Regions from separate parts of the Paenibacillus sp. RC21 genome, predicted to be linked through region 1. Evidence: riboswitches for the same ligand, from Rfam matches in the RefSeq annotation. Region 1 holds a riboswitch; each other region holds the start of a gene.
What was found. Region 1 has a riboswitch for thiamine pyrophosphate ahead of thiM (hydroxyethylthiazole kinase). Riboswitches for the same ligand answer to the same signal wherever they lie in the genome.
Positions count from the first base shown of each region.

Region 2: linked by a shared signal. The riboswitch ahead of ABIA61_RS19305 (ABC transporter substrate-binding protein) and the one ahead of thiM (hydroxyethylthiazole kinase) in region 1 are both predicted to bind thiamine pyrophosphate.
Region 3: linked by a shared signal. The riboswitch ahead of thiC (phosphomethylpyrimidine synthase ThiC) and the one ahead of thiM (hydroxyethylthiazole kinase) in region 1 are both predicted to bind thiamine pyrophosphate.
Region 4: linked by a shared signal. The riboswitch ahead of ABIA61_RS05250 (thiamine phosphate synthase) and the one ahead of thiM (hydroxyethylthiazole kinase) in region 1 are both predicted to bind thiamine pyrophosphate.

Region 1 is NZ_JBIYCS010000001.1:943,364-947,956, forward strand. It holds partial or broken gene ABIA61_RS04130 (sulfite exporter TauE/SafE family protein) at 1-302, shown strand, start outside; gene ABIA61_RS04135 (DsrE/DsrF/DrsH-like family protein) at 337-825, shown strand; gene ABIA61_RS04140 (metal-sensitive transcriptional regulator) at 902-1,168, shown strand; gene ABIA61_RS04145 (rhodanese-like domain-containing protein) at 1,233-1,349, shown strand; gene ABIA61_RS04150 (right-handed parallel beta-helix repeat-containing protein) at 1,375-2,547, opposite strand; TPP riboswitch at 2,641-2,750, shown strand; gene thiM (hydroxyethylthiazole kinase) at 2,814-3,620, shown strand; gene ABIA61_RS04160 (fibronectin type III domain-containing protein) at 3,915-4,593, shown strand, end outside.
Region 2 is NZ_JBIYCS010000006.1:70,536-75,128, reverse strand. It holds gene ABIA61_RS19315 (bifunctional 2',3'-cyclic-nucleotide 2'-phosphodiesterase/3'-nucleotidase) at 1-475, opposite strand, end outside; gene ABIA61_RS19310 (pyridoxamine 5'-phosphate oxidase family protein) at 698-1,132, opposite strand; TPP riboswitch at 1,398-1,507, shown strand; gene ABIA61_RS19305 (ABC transporter substrate-binding protein) at 1,708-2,754, shown strand; gene ABIA61_RS19300 (MTH1187 family thiamine-binding protein) at 3,154-3,447, shown strand; gene ABIA61_RS19295 (ABC transporter permease) at 3,444-4,220, shown strand; gene ABIA61_RS19290 (ABC transporter ATP-binding protein) at 4,266-4,593, shown strand, end outside.
Region 3 is NZ_JBIYCS010000010.1:84,767-89,359, reverse strand. It holds gene ABIA61_RS23795 (hypothetical protein) at 85-237, shown strand; gene thiC (phosphomethylpyrimidine synthase ThiC) at 353-2,140, opposite strand; TPP riboswitch at 2,324-2,436, opposite strand; gene ABIA61_RS23785 (IclR family transcriptional regulator) at 2,544-3,287, opposite strand; gene ABIA61_RS23780 (alpha/beta hydrolase) at 3,587-4,593, shown strand, end outside.
Region 4 is NZ_JBIYCS010000002.1:20,855-25,447, forward strand. It holds gene ABIA61_RS05230 (ThiF family adenylyltransferase) at 1-44, opposite strand, end outside; gene ABIA61_RS05235 (thiazole synthase) at 41-808, opposite strand; gene thiS (sulfur carrier protein ThiS) at 811-1,014, opposite strand; gene thiO (glycine oxidase ThiO) at 1,011-2,159, opposite strand; gene ABIA61_RS05250 (thiamine phosphate synthase) at 2,224-2,838, opposite strand; TPP riboswitch at 3,120-3,228, opposite strand; gene ABIA61_RS05255 (ABC-F family ATP-binding cassette domain-containing protein) at 3,317-4,593, opposite strand, start outside.

The DNA.
Region 1 (4,593 bases):
GCAGGAGGGGCATTCATTTTATTCCCATTATGTTAACCGTGCTCAAGATTCCTACCCGAACGACCATTGCATCCTCACTCGCTATTGTGTTCATTTCCGCCATTGGCGGTGTGATTGGTAAAATATCAACGGGCCATATTCCGATTATCGTAACTGCTTTTACGATATTGGGGAGTTTGATCGGCGCATCTCTGGGATCCAAATGGAGTGCGAAAATCAATCCAGTTATTTTGCGATACAGTTTAGTGGTATTGATCCTTCTTACTGCCATTAAAATTTGGAGTTCCATATTAGGAGTTTAAATAAGAAAGTTGTAGTGAAAAAGGAGCTTACAGGATGAATCAGGAATATACTCAGCAAAAAACAACCATCGTATTATTTAGCGGGGAGCTGGATAAGGCTATCGCTGCATTTATTATCGCGAATGGTGCGGCAGCTTACGACCATGAAGTGACCATCTTCTTTACGTTTTGGGGGCTAAACACGCTGCGTAAGGAGGAACTCGTACGCACAAATAAGGGGCTACTCGAAAAAGCCTTTGGCTGGATGATGCCGCGTGGACCCCAAAAGCTTGCATTGTCCAAAATGAATTTTGCAGGACTCGGCCCGCAGATGATCAAGCATGTCATGAAAAAGCATAATGCGCTTTCCCTTCCGCAGCTTATTGAGCTGGCACAAGAGCAGGGAATCAAGCTGGTGGCCTGCACCATGACCATGGATCTGCTAGGGCTTCAACAGGAAGAGATGATGGACGGTTTGGAATATGCCGGAGTAGCTGCCTACCTGGGGGATGCTTCGCAGGGCAAGGTAAATCTATTCATTTAGGGTGTCCTAATTATTTTTTTGGTTTATAATATACCTATACATGTATATGATTAAATCAAAAAGGAGTCTATACCTTATGGATTACAATTATAGTGATGAACTGAAAACGCGCCTGAGAAGAATTGAGGGTCAGGTGCGTGGGGTACTTCGTTTAATGGATGAAGGACAGTCCTGCAAGGACGTAGTAAGCCAGTTATCTGCCGTACGCAACGCATCAGATAAAGCGATTGCCCAAATCGTAGCAGAGAATCTGCAACGTTGTATATTGGAAGAGCAAGAAGCTGGTGGAGATACAGATAAACTTGTTAAGGAAGCGATTCAGCTTCTAGTAAAAAGCCGTTAAGGAGGTCATTTTCGGTCAATTGCTGGAAAGACAACACGAGCTTGATCCGAAGTAAGAAAAGATTATGGTATGCAGAAGCGGAAACCGCAGCGGGCTGGCATGTGAATTACTTGGCGAAAAAGGTTTTCATGCGGTTAATATGATCGGTGGCATGAATGAGTGGACAGATACAACGGTATAAGCATAAAATTTTTCTTAGGGCAATATTATTTCAAAAAATTATTGCCCTCTATACATAAGGAATACTGAACATAAGTGCCTAAATTTTGATTGAAATAAACACGATTTTGAGAAGTTTCCTTCGTAACCCGAATGCCAAAATCCCCATTTCCATTGGATATGATTTCATTTAAATGAATGCTGGATTGTTGAACATCCGTTTCCAGATAAATACCGTTCGAATCACTCGTCCAATCACGAATTTTACCACGCCCTTTCCATGCTCCAAAATTAGAAATGTTATTACTGGAAATATTGATTTTAGAACATCGCAAAACCTGGATGCCCGAGAAATCAGGATGATCAATCGTGTTGAACATCACGTTAATACCGCCAGAGAGCTGATCCAGTTCAATGCCAAAAAAGCGAGTGTCCAAGATAATATTATAAACAATCTCTAATCCATGGTATCGACTGCTTAATGAAATAGGGTGCTCTAAATTGCGGGAAACACGAATACCTGAATTGATCGAACGAAGGATGATGTTCCTTTCAATGCGATTGTTATAAGCGGGCAATGAGTAAGAGATACCGGAGAGAGGAGAATCCTTAATGAGATTGCCCAATACTTCGGAATCACGGCACATATAAAAAGAGATCGAGGAGCCAAATACATTGTTATAGCGCACTTTACCATTTTTCTGAAGAGAAAAGGATATGCCATCCCCTATAAAATCAGAATATACGGTGTTATTTTCAAACACATTTTCATTATCGAGATGATTTTCTTCTACTGCTGCAATCGTTTCTGCGCCTGCTGCCACCTTTGGACCCGCAAAGTATACGGCAAAAATACTTGCAGTACCTAAAATTTTATTTCCTTCAATGCGGGTACGGTTAGAGGATGCAATAACAAGAGCTGCTTGAGCAGAGTGAGTTAATGAATCTAGGGTTAAACGGGTAATTGAAACATCATTGGCGTTAATTGTAATTAAGTCCTTTGAAGGATCGGTTTGACGGAGTATCGTATGTTCAACGGATTCACCCTGTATTTTTGTAGCATGATTTTGAATCAGCACAGTAGAAGAAACATTGTAAATACCGTTTTTCACAAAAATATTTGTTTCATTGGATGCTAAGGCTTCAATTAGAGAAAGGTAGTCACCCGATCCATCAGCGGCTACAACAGCAGACGGGGAGGAGGCGATAGATTTGTCCAAAAAGTAAACCTCCAAACGTTTTCTACATATTGCGATCCATGTCTTTATGGCAATTACCTGTTGATTTTTGTACGACGAACCCGTAACATTAGAAAAAAATATAACGGGAGCCTGTGGAAGCAAGCTGAGAGTACGACTAAGCCGTCGTAGACCGTGTGAACCTGTTGGATAATGCCAGCGTAGGGATATAAGTGTATACATATGTATAAGCCAACAGCCTTTCACAGGTTCCTGAAGAAAGAAGGTTGTTTTTTGTGTTAGATAATATGGCTTTGTTGCTACAAAATATGCGGGATACGAATCCGCTCATTCACAATATAACCAATGTGGTCGTCACCAATTTCACGGCGAACGGACTGCTCGCGCTCGGCGCTTCACCAGTTATGGCATACGCCAAAGAGGAAGTCGCAGATATGGCCCGAATTGCAGGGGCGCTTGTACTTAACATCGGTACGTTAAATGAAGAACTCGTAGAGTCTATGATTGTGGCTGGTTTATCGGCTAATGAACATGGGGTACCCGTGCTGTTAGATCCCGTGGGTGCGGGAGCGACTCCATTCCGCACAGCCTCCTCCCTCCGTATTCTGGATCGGGTCAAGGTGGATATTGTTCGTGGTAACGCTGCTGAAGTTGCACAAATCATTGGCGAAGACATGCAGATTAAAGGTGTCGATGCTGGAGAAACAGGTGATTTGAATATTTCACAACTTGCAGTCAAAGCAGCCCATCAACTGAATACCATTGTTGCAATCACCGGCAAAGAAGACGTCATTACCGACGGCCGTATAGGGTGGATCATTGAAAATGGCCATAGCCTGCTTACCAAAGTTACCGGGGCTGGTTGCCTATTAACTTCGGTACTGGGCGCTTTCACTGCTGTCGAAAACGACAGGCTTACTGCTGGTATGGCAGCGCTTGCTGTATATGGTGTTGCTGCTGAAATGGCAGCGGAACGAAAAGGCACGGAAGGACCAGGAAGCTTTCAGATCGAGCTGCTTAATATGCTGTTCGCTATAACGCCGGACGATGTACGCCAGTACGGTAGGGTGCGCCCGCTAGATCGGATATTCTGAAATCAAGCATAAATCATACGATTATCTTTGGTATCCGCGCTGGGCGCGGTTTTTTATGTATGCAAGTCCTTGTTCTTCTATTGGGGCAAGAGCTTGTACTGATAGTCTGGGAACGGAAGTACAACTCAATGGAGTCGATCAGTCTAAACATTTCCTATAAATATTCCGATAACTATTAAATGGGCACCTACTGCTCATGCCAAATATTGCCAATTATGTATTGCAGCAGTGGATTTTTGTAAGCTTGCTTACTGGTTAGACAAATACATATTGTTATCAAGGAGAGCATAGATCATGAATAAGAAGCGCTTGCGCCAATGGATGGCTCCGTTCGCAACGGCTACACTGATTTTAAATACGGGATATGGTATCTGGGGAGGGACGGATGCGGTGGCGAGCCAATCCGCTGCTCTGAGTATTGCACCAGCAGAGGTGAGCAATCTGACAGCGGTTCCGTTAGATACAACAAGGGTGAATTTGTCTTGGACCAACCCGTCGGACATCAATTTTGACCATGTAAAGGTGATCGGTGTCAGCACCGACGTGTATGTAGATAACATCCTAAGTAACTCTTATACGCTGAGCGGCTTACAGCCGAATACGACATATACCTTCCGAGTGAAGACGGTGGGTAAGAGTGGTAATGAATCTCAAGGTACTACAGTACAGACTAAAACAGCTTCCGTTGATGCTCCTGTAGATAAGACACCACCAGGAGAGGTAAGCGGGCTGACAGCGACGAATGTGGGTTACAACGCTTTTACTGTGAATTATATATTGCCGAAGGATGCTGACCTGAACCAAGCCATTATCTATTTAAATGACAAAGAGGTGCAGCGAACTACAGGGACGTCCTATACGTTCAGTGGATTGATTGCTTCGACAAACTATAAGGTAACAGTTAAGACAGTGGACAAATCCGGCAACATATCTGGAGGGGTCAATATTCCGGTTACGACAACAGCGCTCACCG
Region 2 (4,593 bases), on a different contig from region 1:
TTACGTAAGGAAAATCAGCTCCCTTGAGTGATCTTTCCAAAAAGTCGAGACCATAGTTAAATTCGTGGTTCCCCACCGTAGCCGCATCATAGCCCATAAAGTTCATCATCTTGTAGACCGGATGGACACCGCCTTCTTTCTCGAAGGTTTTGCTTCTGGCCATATAATCACCCAGTGGATTGCCCTGCAACAAGTCGCCGTTATCGAACAACAGGCTGTTTCTCGTTTCACTGCGCGCCTGCTGGATCAGTCCAGCTGTGCTAATCAAGCCATATTCGTTCGTTTCCTTGTCCGCATAGTAATCGTAATTCATCAAGGCCGCATGAATATCCGTTGTTTCCATGATCCGCAAATTCACTGTACCGCTATCCTTGGATTCGCTGGCAGCCCAAGACGGAGCGGCTGAAAACACCAGCATGTTACAGGCAACGACTGCTGCTGTAAGCCCTCTAAACCATTTTTTATGAAATATCAAAATATATCCCTCCTCATTAAGATGTAGGCCTCATACACATACTTTTGCACATATATGTAAGCTTTGAACCCACCATTCCTATTTTAATCCAACGCCGGACAAAAGAGTAGTCATTTACTCCATTTATTTATGAAAAAATAATTAATTTTCCGCAAACATAAAAACCAGCAAACCTCCCAAATAACTCGGAGAATTGCTGGTTTCCTCATATTCTATCCAATTCTATTTCTCCCACACCTGACGTCCGGTTTGCTTACCCACATACTCAATACGAGTCGAATTCACATCCAGAATGACATAATCGGGGTCATCCGGGCCAGAAAACCATTCCTTCAACGAATCATTCCACACTTGTTTGCGGAGTCCCTCGTCAGCCGTTACCCGGACAGTAGCCTCAACCTCCACGACTTCCTTCGTACCGCCAACCTCATAGCCCAGCAGCAGATAAGCGTTTGGATTATCCTTCAGCTCTTCCACCTTATGTGTTTTGCGATCTGTCGCGAGATGAATGTTCAGCCCTTCGTTAAAAAGAGCCATATAGCGCACCTTCGGCTTGCCGCCTTCTACTGTACCCAACGAGCAAAATTTGTTGTTATCCAAAGCCTTTACAATGGCTTGTTCCAGTTGGCTGCGATCCAATGTTTCCGTTTTACCCACGGTACAACAACTCCTTTTCGCAAATTAGAATTCCTGTGAATGCCCATGCCATGTTCCAACACCAGCTCATCAAACCATACCTGCGGCAGTTCTGTAAAACAACATCAACCGATGGGATCATGGTCATTTTCAAAACAAAGCTCACAGTAAAAGTGTACCCTGACGTACGGCAAATGAACCGTCACTTCTTCCCCAATGCTGGACAGACCCGCCTTCTAGGCATATAATCGTCGTAGTAAACCCGAATTGAATAACCCATTCGACTATACAATGCCAGGGGTGCTGGAATCGGCCGGCTGAGAGTGTGTCCCAAGACACTGACCCTTACAACCTGATCTGGGTAATGCCAGCGTAGGAATGCTTAAGCAAGATGCGCCCCTTTTTTCTTATTACGGCGGGCCATCCCTTACTTTGGTATATACAAGCGCAAGCGTCCCGGAACATCGGGGCGCTTTTTTTGTTGAAGATGATGTTGTTGGAACAGATAGCGTCCGGCAGAAGTTATTTTTGTAAAATGGGAAACATAAGCTGTCTGATCCGACGGATTACGGGTAATAAAAGGAGAGAACACAACGATGAAGCGCATGAAAATGTTAAGCCTAGGGCTGATCAGTCTGTGGCTCATGACCCTGACTCTGACCGCCTGCGGCGGAGGCTCCCCCTCTGCACCACAAGGCGCGGCTCCTGCCGCCAATACCCAAGCGACCTCCCCGACCAAGGGACTCAAGGATGTTAAAGTCGTGCTCGACTGGACGCCAAATACGAATCATACGGGACTCTATGTCGCCAAGGACAAAGGATTTTACGAAAAAGCAGGCTTGAATGTCCAGATCGTTCAGCCCGGTTCGGGCGGAGCCGATCAAATGGTTGCTTCCAATGCTGTACCTTTTGGTATCAGTTATCAGGAGGGAGTCACACAAGCTCGTACGCAAGGGGTACCGCTCGTATCCATCGCTGCGGTCATTCAGCATAATACATCAGGCTTCGCAGCCCCGGTTGACCGCGGGATTAAGAGCCCGAAGGATTTTGAAGGTAAAAAATACGGCGGCTGGGGTTCGCCCGTAGAAGAAGCGGTCATGAAATCCATCATGGACGCAGACAAGAGCGATGTAAGCAAGGTGAAGATCATCAACATGGGTAATGCCGATTATTTTACAGCCGTGAAGCGGGATATCGACTTTGCCTGGATTTTCTACGCATGGACCGGGATTGAAGCCCAACTACGGGGTGAACCACTGGATATGCTGTATGTAAAAGATTATTCCAAAAGTCTGGATTACTATACACCCGTCATCGTGAGCAACGAACAGACCATTAAAAATGATCCCGAACTGGTCAAGGCCTTCATGGACGCGACCGCCCAAGGCTATGAATATACCATCGCTCACCCGGAAGAAGCCGCAGACATCTTGACCAAAGCGGTTCCGGAACTGGATAAAAAGCTGGTACTCGCCAGCCAAAAATGGCTAAGCCCGCGTTATCAGGACGATGCCGCCCAATGGGGCGTACAAAAAACGGAAGTATGGCAAAACTACTCCGACTGGATGTACGAACGCAAGCTGCTCAGCAAGCCTTTGGAAGTCGATAAAGCCTTCACAAACGACTTCCTGCCCAAGCGTTAATCTTGTAAATCGAACTTGAAAGTACCTTTGTGCCACTACGCAGTCGGTTGATGCTTCCGAAGCGAGCTTTCCTATGGAAGGCTTTTAAAGCGACCGCTAACGCTTGTACAGCACCATTCCGTCCACTTCGTTTTTATGTTCATTTTGCTTTTGTAAAAATGCCACACCAATAAAACCCAAAAATATGATGGTTTTAAGGTGGTTGGCAGCGCAGCGGTTCATTTGAATCTGGAGAAGCGCAGCGTTCGCCTTTGCCGTGGGATTCTTACCTTTTAAATTTATTCAATGAATCCCACGGCAACAGCGATCGTAAGATCAAATGAAACGCGGAGCGGTCTCACCCGCCTTAAACCACCATATTTCCCTAAAAACAATCCAATGAAGGACAGGTGAATTCACATGGCTAACACACTGCTCAGTATTCAAGTAATTCCTAAAACCCCCAATAACGAGGACTCTTACGTATATGTAGATACGGCAATTGAAGTTATTCAGCGCTCCGGTGTCAAACATCAGGTGAACCCATTGGATACGACCATGGAAGGCGAGCTGGACGAGCTGCTGAAGGTGGTTAAAGAAATGCACGAGGCACTGACGGAAGCAGGCAGTCCAAGCATCATTTCACAAATCAAAATCGCACATAACCCGCAGGGCATCAGCATGGATAAGCTGACCGAGAAATATCGCCCATGAATCCGAAAGGCAAAAGCGCATCCTGGTGGAAAAGCGTATGGCCGCCCCTTGTGGCGGTCCTCTTCTTTTTAGCCGCCTGGCAGGGGGCGGTTTCCTATTTACATGTTGAATCCTGGTTACTGCCAGCTCCGTCCCTGATCGTGCAGGAAGGAATGGCCCAGTCGGCGCTGCTTGGTGCCCATACTTGGGCTACCGTTCGCTTAACGCTGGCGGGATTTGCTATCGGCACAGCAACTGGACTATTGATCGCCATTGTTCTTCATACCATCCCTTTTCTCAAATCGGCTCTGTATCCGCTGCTCATTCTTAGTCAAAACATTCCGACCATCGCTCTCGGCCCATTGCTGATGGTGTGGTTTGGTTTTGGCGTGTTGCCCAAGCTGATGGTTATTACACTGGTCTGCTTTTTTCCTGTGGCTGTAGCGGCCATGGACGGGCTGACGAGGACGGACCGCACGATGATGAGCTATATGCGCATGTCGGGCGCAGGCCGTATGGCTATTTTCATGAAGCTGGAGCTGCCGCATTCCCTGCCACAAGTATTTTCGGGCATCAAGATTGCCGCCACCTACAGCGTGATGGGCGCGATCATTGCGGAATGGATCGGAGCCAGTGAAGGAATTGGATATTATATGAATTTGCAAAAATCAGCCTACCGCACGGATCTGATTTTTGCCGCCATTGGCATTATTGTTACACTTAGCTTGCTAATGTTCGTAGCTATTCTACTGCTGGAAAAATGGCTGGTACGTTGGAAACCCGACCAGGAATAGCTTCCAAATGGAACCAAAGGATACCAAAGAAAGGACGTGGCGCGTATGAGTCTGCATCCTACTGACTTATCACCGCAAAATATGGCTGGTGGACAACGAGCCGTGGAACCGCAGGAGCATTCTTCCACTTCTCCAGCCTTGGAACTGGACGGTATTAGCCTGGCCTTCCGGGAAAAGCGAAGCTCGCTGCCTGTATTGCAGGATGTATCCTTGAGCGTTCGACCTGGGGAATTCGTCTCCCTGATCGGTCCGTCCGGCAGCGGCAAAAGCACGCTGTTTCACATCATCGGTGGGCTGCTCAAGCCGCAGCTGGGGCACATCCGTATGAACGGACAGGACGTGACTGGGGAACGCGGGCATATCAGCTATATGC
Region 3 (4,593 bases), on a different contig from region 1:
TCAAGTACATACGAATAGTCCTATACAGACGTCCTAAGCAACTCAATCTGAATTTGACAAAATGGAATTGGAGGAACTACCTGCATGAATACAATGAATTTAACTGTACACACCTTGATGCCTTTCCATCAACAATACCAACGTGCCAACGCGGTGAGTATGCAGAAGAAAGAAGACAGCTCGGAGAAGAAGCTCAGCTTTCAGGACATTTTGAATGAGAAAATGGGTAAAAAATAAAGCCGCCCTTTATCCGGTTGCATGATCTCGCTTTACATAAGCTAAAAAGCCGTGGCCCCTACAATCTGTAGAGAACCACGGCTTTTGTTATTCATGCGTTCATAAGTTTAAGGATTTACTGCCCGTCATCCCGATACTGCTCTGCCTTCTCACGCATCCCGGCGGCTACCGCTTCTTCGGTGTTCAGCCCCTTATCCGCCGCATAGGCGCGAATGTCCTGCGTGATACGCATACTGCAAAACTTGGGACCGCACATCGAGCAAAAGTGTGCTTCCTTGGCTCCCTCTGCTGGCAGCGTCTCATCATGGTAGGACAGAGCCCGCTCAGGGTCGAGCGAAAGATTGAACTGATCGCGCCAGCGGAATTCAAAGCGTGCCTTGGACAAAGCATCGTCCCGCTGCTGCGCCCGTGGATGGCCTTTTGCCAGATCGGCAGCATGTGCCGCAATTTTGTAGGTAATGACACCCTCGCGGACATCATCCTTGTTCGGCAGGCCCAAATGCTCCTTCGGCGTAACATAGCATAGCATGGACGTCCCGAACCAACCGATCATTGCCGCCCCGATAGCCGAGGTAATATGATCATATCCGGGTGCAATATCCGTCGTGAGCGGTCCCAGTGTATAAAAGGGAGCTTCCTTGCAAATTTCCATTTGCAGTTCCACATTCTCCTTGATTTTGTGCATCGGGACATGTCCCGGTCCTTCAATCATGACCTGAACGTCGTGCCTCCAGGCAATTTGCGTTAACTCACCCAACGTATCCAGCTCAGCAAACTGTGCCTCATCATTCGCATCATAGATACTACCCGGACGCAGACCATCCCCGAGGGAAAAGGCCACATCGTAGGCTTTCATGATTTCGCATATTTCCTCAAAATGCGTGTACAAAAAGTTCTCCTGATGGTGCGCAAGGCACCATGCCGCCATAATCGACCCTCCACGGGACACAATTCCTGTCATTCTACTTGCCGTCATCGGAATATACCGCAGCAGCACGCCCGCATGAATGGTGAAATAGTCCACGCCCTGCTCCGCCTGCTCAATCAGCGTGTCACGATACAGCTCCCACGTTAGCGCCTCGGCTTCGCCGTTCACCTTTTCAAGCGCCTGATACAGTGGTACAGTCCCAATCGGCACAGGGGAGTTACGGATGATCCATTCACGTGTCGTATGGATGTTACGGCCTGTGGACAGGTCCATGACCGTATCCGAGCCCCAGCGTACAGCCCAGGTCATTTTCTCCACTTCCTCCTCGATGGAGGACGTAACCGCAGAATTACCAATGTTCGCATTAATCTTCACGTGAAAATGACGCCCAATCACCATCGGCTCACTTTCCGGGTGGTTGATATTTGAAGGCAAAATAGCTCGTCCAGCCGCCAACTCCTGTCGAACAAACTCAGGTTCCACCCCTTCGCGGATGGATGCAAATTCCATTTCGGGCGTAATGATCCCTTGCCGCGCATAATGCATTTGCGTTACACTACGCCCTTGCCGCGCACGGAGCGGACGGTTGGTTACGCCGGGAAATTCAGCCGTCTCCCGTTTGGAGCCGGGCTTCAACCCGTTATCCTCTGGCTTGACGGCACGCCCCTCGTAAGCCTCCACATCGCCCCGTTCCAGTGCCCAAGCCCGCCGTAATGGAGGCAAGCCCTGACGGATATCGACCTGATAGGCTTCGTCGGTCATGGGACCGCTCGTATCGTACACACGTAACGGCTCATGATGCTCCGTGCCCTGTGGCGTATGTGTGGGATGCAGGGCGATTTCACGCTCCGGTACGGCAATGTCCGGCCGCGAGCCTTGAATATATACCTTGCGGCTCCCCGGAAAGGGCTTCACCCCTCCTGTCTGTTCATCCACTGCGTTCCCTGCTGTTCCTTCTGTTTCTGTCGGTTTCATTGTCCATTCCTCCCGTTTCGATGAAATGACACACCGATCCGGAACCATCCCCAGGCTGGCTGATCTATGCAAAAAAGCCGGTTCCCCAGGGAACCGGCTAATCTAACGAAACAGCTATGCAGACGGCTACGCACGCGGAATCATACTCCGATGCATTGCCATAGACAGCGGCTACGTATACATTTCAATGGCCGATTACTTCCCTACGCTGGTATGATCCAGATCAGGTGCAAAGGGTCCGAAATCTAGTGCGATTCCATCTCAGCCCGGCATTACAGGCTCCCCCAGTAACTGTGATAATTCTATTCGCATGAGGCGGCTATAACTGACAACCCGCCATCCCCATCAGATTACTTCAAATTTACGGCTTTGGCAACCCTTCTCTGGTCCCTTTTTCCAAAGATTATGGAAGCATAAGCCCCATTTCCTTTGCCGCCTCGATCAAAATCGGTGCAAAATCATGCAGCGTCTCGGGCGCTAGTCGGCTGACCGGACCGGATACAGACAAGGCCGCAGCGACCTGTCCCTTCCGATTCACGATAGGCGCAGCCACAGCAGCAGCGCCCGGCTCCCGCTCCTCATAGCTGGTCGCATAGCCCTTCTCACGAATATCCTGCAATTGAGCCTTATAGACCTCCGGGTCTACCGAGGGCGGCCATTCATCCCCGCTTAGCAGGGCTTCCAGCTCCTGCTGCGGCATAAAGGCCGCCAGCACCTTGCTGGAGGCTCCTACAGCCAGCGGCATGCTTGCACCCACTGGCGCAACGCGGCGGATCGCCTGATTGCTCTGCACGGCCTGAATGCGGATACGCATACTGCCATCGCGCAGGTATAGGCTGACCGTTTCGCCCAGACGGTCACGCAATCCTTCCATCGCTGGCTGTAATAGAATCGCCGGCTCGTCGCTTTGCGACAGATGGGTGGATAGCTCCCATATCCGGATGCCGAGCCGGTATTTTTCCGTTGCGGGATTCCGAACGACAAAGCCCCGATCCTCCAGCGTGGTCAGCAGCCGATGAACGGTACTTTTATGTAAACCAATTTTGGAAGCAATCTCTGTTAGACCCAGATCGGAATCTCCAGTAAAACACATCAGTATATCAAGCGCACGCTCCACGGCGCGAACCGTTAATTTACGGTCTTCCATTGTGAACCGCTCCTCTTTGTTCCATATTCGTTTCACACCATGAAACATGGTTACATAAATTATATAGAATAGTCGCGGCTACTGTAAACCAATGTTTTTGTGACAGCCATATTACAGAACGAGAACAAACATCGACAAATCTTTGCATCATTTTTACTTTTCCGGTTCAGCCGTTGACTTTGGATAACACGCATCATACGATAATAGGTATCTATACGGACATAAACTATCATTTTCAAGTGGAATTGTACCTAGAATTCTATGAAACGGAGTTCATTTTTATATAAGGAGGCTCTTACATGATTTCGACATCCCAGCGCAGCTCTCAGCTACAGCATGCTGTCCATGAGCCGTCCACCCCACTGATCAACCCCCGGCTGCTGCGAATCAAGCATGTCGTTATTGCCTTGCTGCTGTCGGTCGTATTTTTTCTATTGTTTTGCTTTATTACCCTGCACGCCTATATCGCATGGGTACTGACGAATCCAACCGTCGCGCCACTGTACTCGAACCCGATGCAGGCCAAAGGAATGCCCTACGAGGATGTCAGCTTCCCCGCCAAGGACGGCAGCCGGATGGTGCAGGGCTGGTATATCCCGGCGGATCAATCGAAGAAAACGATTATTTTCAGCCACGGTTATGGGGCCAACCGCGAAGAAAGCTGGATTCCGATGTATGATCTGGCGCATTATGCCCACCGTTTGAATTTTAACGTTGTCATGTTCGATTACGGATTCGCATCACAAAATAGCAAAGCCGTCGCAACCGGAGGCAAAGCGGAATCCCAGCAGCTTCTCGGGGCGATCCAGCTTGCGAAGCAACGCGGTTCCTCGGAGATTATCGTATGGGGCTTCTCGATGGGGGCAGGAACTGCTCTTCAGGCGGGCTTGCAAACCAAAGATGTGGACGCCATGATTTTGGACAGCACCTTCCTCCTGGAGCCGGATACGCTGTACCATAACATTCATAATCAAATTGATCTGCCGCGCCATCCATCTCTGGAAATTCTGGAGCTGCTGTTTCCAGTCTTGAACGGTACCAGCCTGCATCAGATTCCATACCAAGAGGTCAAAGCGGAAAACTATCCGTTCCCGATCATGTTTGTACATGGGACGCAGGATGAAAAGGCTCCTTACCCGATTGCGGAAAAGCTCGCTGCCAATCAAACCAACCCGCTTTCCAGTGTATGGATTGTCAAAAACGGGCTGCATGAGCTTATTTTCAGGGAGCATCCACGTGAGTATTTGCGGCGGGTATCGACGTTTTTAAGCGGTGTACAAGAGCTGGAGGACAAGAAAACTATCGC
Region 4 (4,593 bases), on a different contig from region 1:
TCACTTGGTTGTACTTGTACACCAGCTTTTTCAGTCGCCTTCATGCCTGAACCAAGCCTTCTGTCGGGCTACTTGCAGATGCATAACGTTTTACAGGAATCAGGCCCGCCTCAAAGCCGTATCTGCCCGCGCGAACAGCCAGCTTCATCGCCTCAGCCATTTTCACAGGGTCCTGAGCTCCTGATACAGCTGTATTCAACAGCACGGCATCTGCCCCCAGTTGCATCGCCATTGCTGCATCTCCAGGTGAGCGAATGCCGGCATCGACGATAACCGGAACCTCCGCTTGTTCAATAATGAGTTCCAATGAGAATGGGTTTAGCAGGCCGCGTCCTGTACCAATGGGTGAAGCTCCAGGCATAACAGCATGTACGCCAAGCTTTTGCAGCCTTTTGGCTAGAATCACATCATCCGATATGTAGGGCAGCACGATAAAACCTTCCTCCAGCAGTTTTTCACTGGCCTTGAGTGTTTCAAAAGGATCAGGCAGCAATGTCTTGCTATCCCCAATGACCTCCACCTTAATCATGTCGCACAGACCTGAGGCTCTCGCCAGCTTAGCGATACGCACTGCCTCATCCGCCGTTGTCGCTCCTGCCGTATTGGGAAGCAGCGCATAACGACTCAAATCCAGTGTATCCAGAAAATGTTGCTTATCCCGTTCCTCCAAATTTAATCTTCGCACGGCAAATGTTAATATTTCGGTCTCCGCAGCTTCCACAGCTTTGGATTGAATATCCAGATCAGGGAATTTTCCTGTACCCAATAACAGCCTTGACGTAAAAGATGCTTTACCAATCGTTAACATGATTAACCGCCTCCCACAAAATGTACAATTTCCAAGCTGTCTCCATCCTTCAGTACCGCTTCATCATGATCTTCACGAGTCAATATATGATGATTCAGCTCCACCACTACAGTTTTCACTTTCAAATCCAGCTCTTTCAGCAGTTGATCCACATGAATGATCCGATTGGAAAAGGTCATGTTCTGACCGTTAATCGTCAGCTTCATTCGCTCGCCTCCTTTATACGTTCAGGAGAAAAGCCGCTTATTCCAAGCTCAGCCACACTAGCCCCTTTTAACAGAGCTGCTATCGCACGCCCGGTAGCTTCACTCAGCAACACACCGTTCCGGTAATGCCCGACCGCGGCATATACTCCTTCTACGCCGGGAACAGGCCCAATACAAGGACGCCCCGCCACTGCCTGCGGACGCAAGCCCGCCCAAGTGCATATAAAAGAAGCTTCACGGACGCGAGGCAACCAGGCAGAAGCACGGGCCAGCAGCCCCTCCAGGCTTCCAATGCTCACCTCTTTGTCAAACTGATGCGGCAGACTCGTCGCTCCAATCCAAAGCTCGTTGTTCCGCTTGGGCACTAAGTAAATATCATCGGCGTAAAGGGTATATTCCAACGGATGTTCCTTCAAGGAGACTGAAACAGCCTCACCCTTGACCGGATAAAGCGGATATTCAAAACCGACCTGCTCCAGCAGTCTCATACTATCCAAGCCTCCAGCAATAATGACCTGATCACAGGAAAAAAAGCCACTGTCTGTTTGTACGCCGCAAACTCGCCCATGCTGTACTACAAGTTGCTCCGCCTGTGTACCAGAGCATATTGTTGCTCCCAGTACGACAGCTGCCCCTGTATAAGCACGACAAAGCTGGGCAGGAGAAATCTGTGTCTCCTTTGATCGGTATATAGCCCCGATCACTTGACCATCCAAACCTGGAATTCGGCGAGCCAATTCTCTGGCATCCCACCACACAGGATGATCAACCTCTTGCGCAATAGCCGCATTCCAGCGTTTTTGCCCCTCTGCTTCCGAACGGAAGGGAGTCACAAATCCTTCTGTACGGAATTCCACCGAAACACCAGACAAACGCTCTAGGTCACGAACCAGCTCGGGAAATGCATCCCGGCTTGTGCGAGCGAACTGTGCCAATTCAGGGTCGGTGAATTCTTCACTCTCTGCTGCCAGCATCCCAACCGCAGCCCCTGAGGCTCCCCCGCCCGGAATGAATCGTTCCACCAATATCGTACTGCGACCCTCCTTGGCCACATGATAAGCAATGGAACTACCGATGACACCTCCACCAATCACCAAGCATTCAGCGTGTCCAATAGCTTGTACCTCTGTTTTTATCTCTGGCATATGTTCCATCTCTCCTCTCCACTAACGATTCTGCTTGCAGCGATCTCCTACTTTCATTTCACCACTACATGCTGTGCACTACCCGATCCACCATTCGCTTGTACGCCATCGCAGCCGCAACGGGGGACTCAGCCTCCCAGATGCCGGACATCACCGCAATTCCGCTTGCACCCGCAGTATACAGCTCGTGAATATGGCATGGTTGTATGCCGCCTAGAGCAATCACAGGAATGTTCAGCAGCCTGCATATGCGCTCAAGCTGTGCTATACCTCGCGGAGTAACACCAGGCTTGCAGTGAGTCTCATACACATGGCCATAGAGTACATAATGCGCTCCTGCCCGTTCGGCAGCCTGTGCCTCCTCCAAGGAATGCACCGACACCCCACAGCGCATATCCTCTGAAAGTAAGCTTTTGACAGCTGCAACAGGTAATCCGTTAGCCGGTAGCTGGATAGCTCCAACGGAGGTAAGCAAAGCAACATCCACCCGGTCATTTACTGCAATTTGCTGTAAAGGAACTCCTCGATTCACCATACTGCGGGTTAAAGCAAGCAATTCAGATGCGCCCTTCTGCTTCAAGCGCACGTGTACATAATGAACATACGGATGAATAGCAGCAGCCACTTGGGCAGTATGTGCATGTGCACTAAAATCGCCTTCCATCGTAATTACGTGCAATTCGATCTTATTCTCACCTCACAATGGACTAAATGGTTGTAAGCTGACCCTGTATCTTTACAGTCTCATATCGTGCTATACGTTATGGACTAACCACGTTTACCAGCAAAAAAATGAAGGGGTACGGTATATGAATACGAATATATGAACAAGAACGAAAACGCAAAAAAACCACTTCCCGAAGGAAGTGGTTTAACGTACGTCCAATAACCAAACGGATCATTATATCCGTATACGTATATCGTCCCACATACAAACAAAGTAATAAATTCGTTACCTCGTTTGTACGGCGCTCACTTCCCTACGCTGGCATAACCCAGATCAGGTGCAAAGGGTCCGAAATCCGTTTATTCCGTCTCAGCCGCATGGGCGGCTCCCCTAGTGTAACTATTTTATTGTATCAGCTAAAGATAGCTTAGCATAATTTCCTAATCCTGCAAACCCTGCTTCTTGTGAAGCTTGGTACAGAACTGGATATTTAGTTGACTTTACTTGTCCATTCTTCCACATTCCACGTTTTGGTTACCCAATCCTCATAAAAGTCCGGTTCGTGAGATACGAGCAGCACCGTTCCTTTGTATTCCTTCAAGGCACGTTTCAACTCATCCTTTGCTTTGATGTCCAAGTGATTGGTAGGCTCATCGAAAAGCACCCAATTGCTTTCCCGCATTAGCAGTTTGCATAGGCGGACTTTGGCCTGCTCACCACCACTGAGCGCGGATAGCGGACGGGTGATATGCTCATTTTTCAAACCGCAACGCGCCAAATGCGCCCGTACTTCATGCTGGTTCAAGTGCGGGAATTCATTCCACACATCCTCAATCGGTGTAACTTTCTCTGCTCGTACCTCTTGCTCAAAATAAGCTGGCTGCAAGAAATCCCCTTGATAGGTCTTGCCGCTGATCGGCGGAATTTTTCCCAGAATGGTTTTGAGCAATGTCGATTTACCGACACCATTGTAGCCCACAATCGCAATTTTATCGCCGCGTTCAATCGTCATGGACATTTTAGGCAACAGGACATGGGTGTAGCCAATTTCAAAATCAATACCCTCAAACACCGTTTTCCCACTCGCACGTGCTTCTTTAAATTGGAATGTTGGTTTAGCCGCTTCTTCCGGTTTATCGATGCGCTCGATTCGATCAAGCTGCTTCTCACGACTCTTCGCTCGACCTGACGTAGAGGCGCGCGCCTTATTGCGTTGAATGAAATCTTCCTGTTTCTTAATAAAATCCTGCTGCTTCTCATAAGCTTCAATATGCTGGCTTTTGTTCAGGTCTGCCATTTCAAGGAACTTTTCATAGTTGGCTGAATAACGGGTCAGCTTGGCAAATTCAAGATGATAGATGACATTAACGACCTGATTCATAAACTCAGTATCATGAGAAATAAGAATAAACGCATATGGATAATCCTTCAGATAACGTGTAAGCCATTCAATATGCTCTACATCCAAATAGTTGGTAGGCTCATCCAGTAGCAACACATTCGGCTTTTCCAATAGCAGCTTGGCAAGTAGGACCTTCGTCCGTTGTCCACCGCTAAGTGCGGAAACATCCCGCTCCAGTCCTATTGCGGAAAGGCCCAATCCATTCGCCATTTCTTCAACCTTCACATCGATGAGATAAAAATCCCCCATATCCAGTTGTTCCTGAATTTCACCCATCTGTTCCAGCAGCACTTCCAGTTCTTCAGGAGAAGCTTCTCCCATCTTGTCAGTGATCTGCATCATTTCCTTTTCCAATTCCAACAATG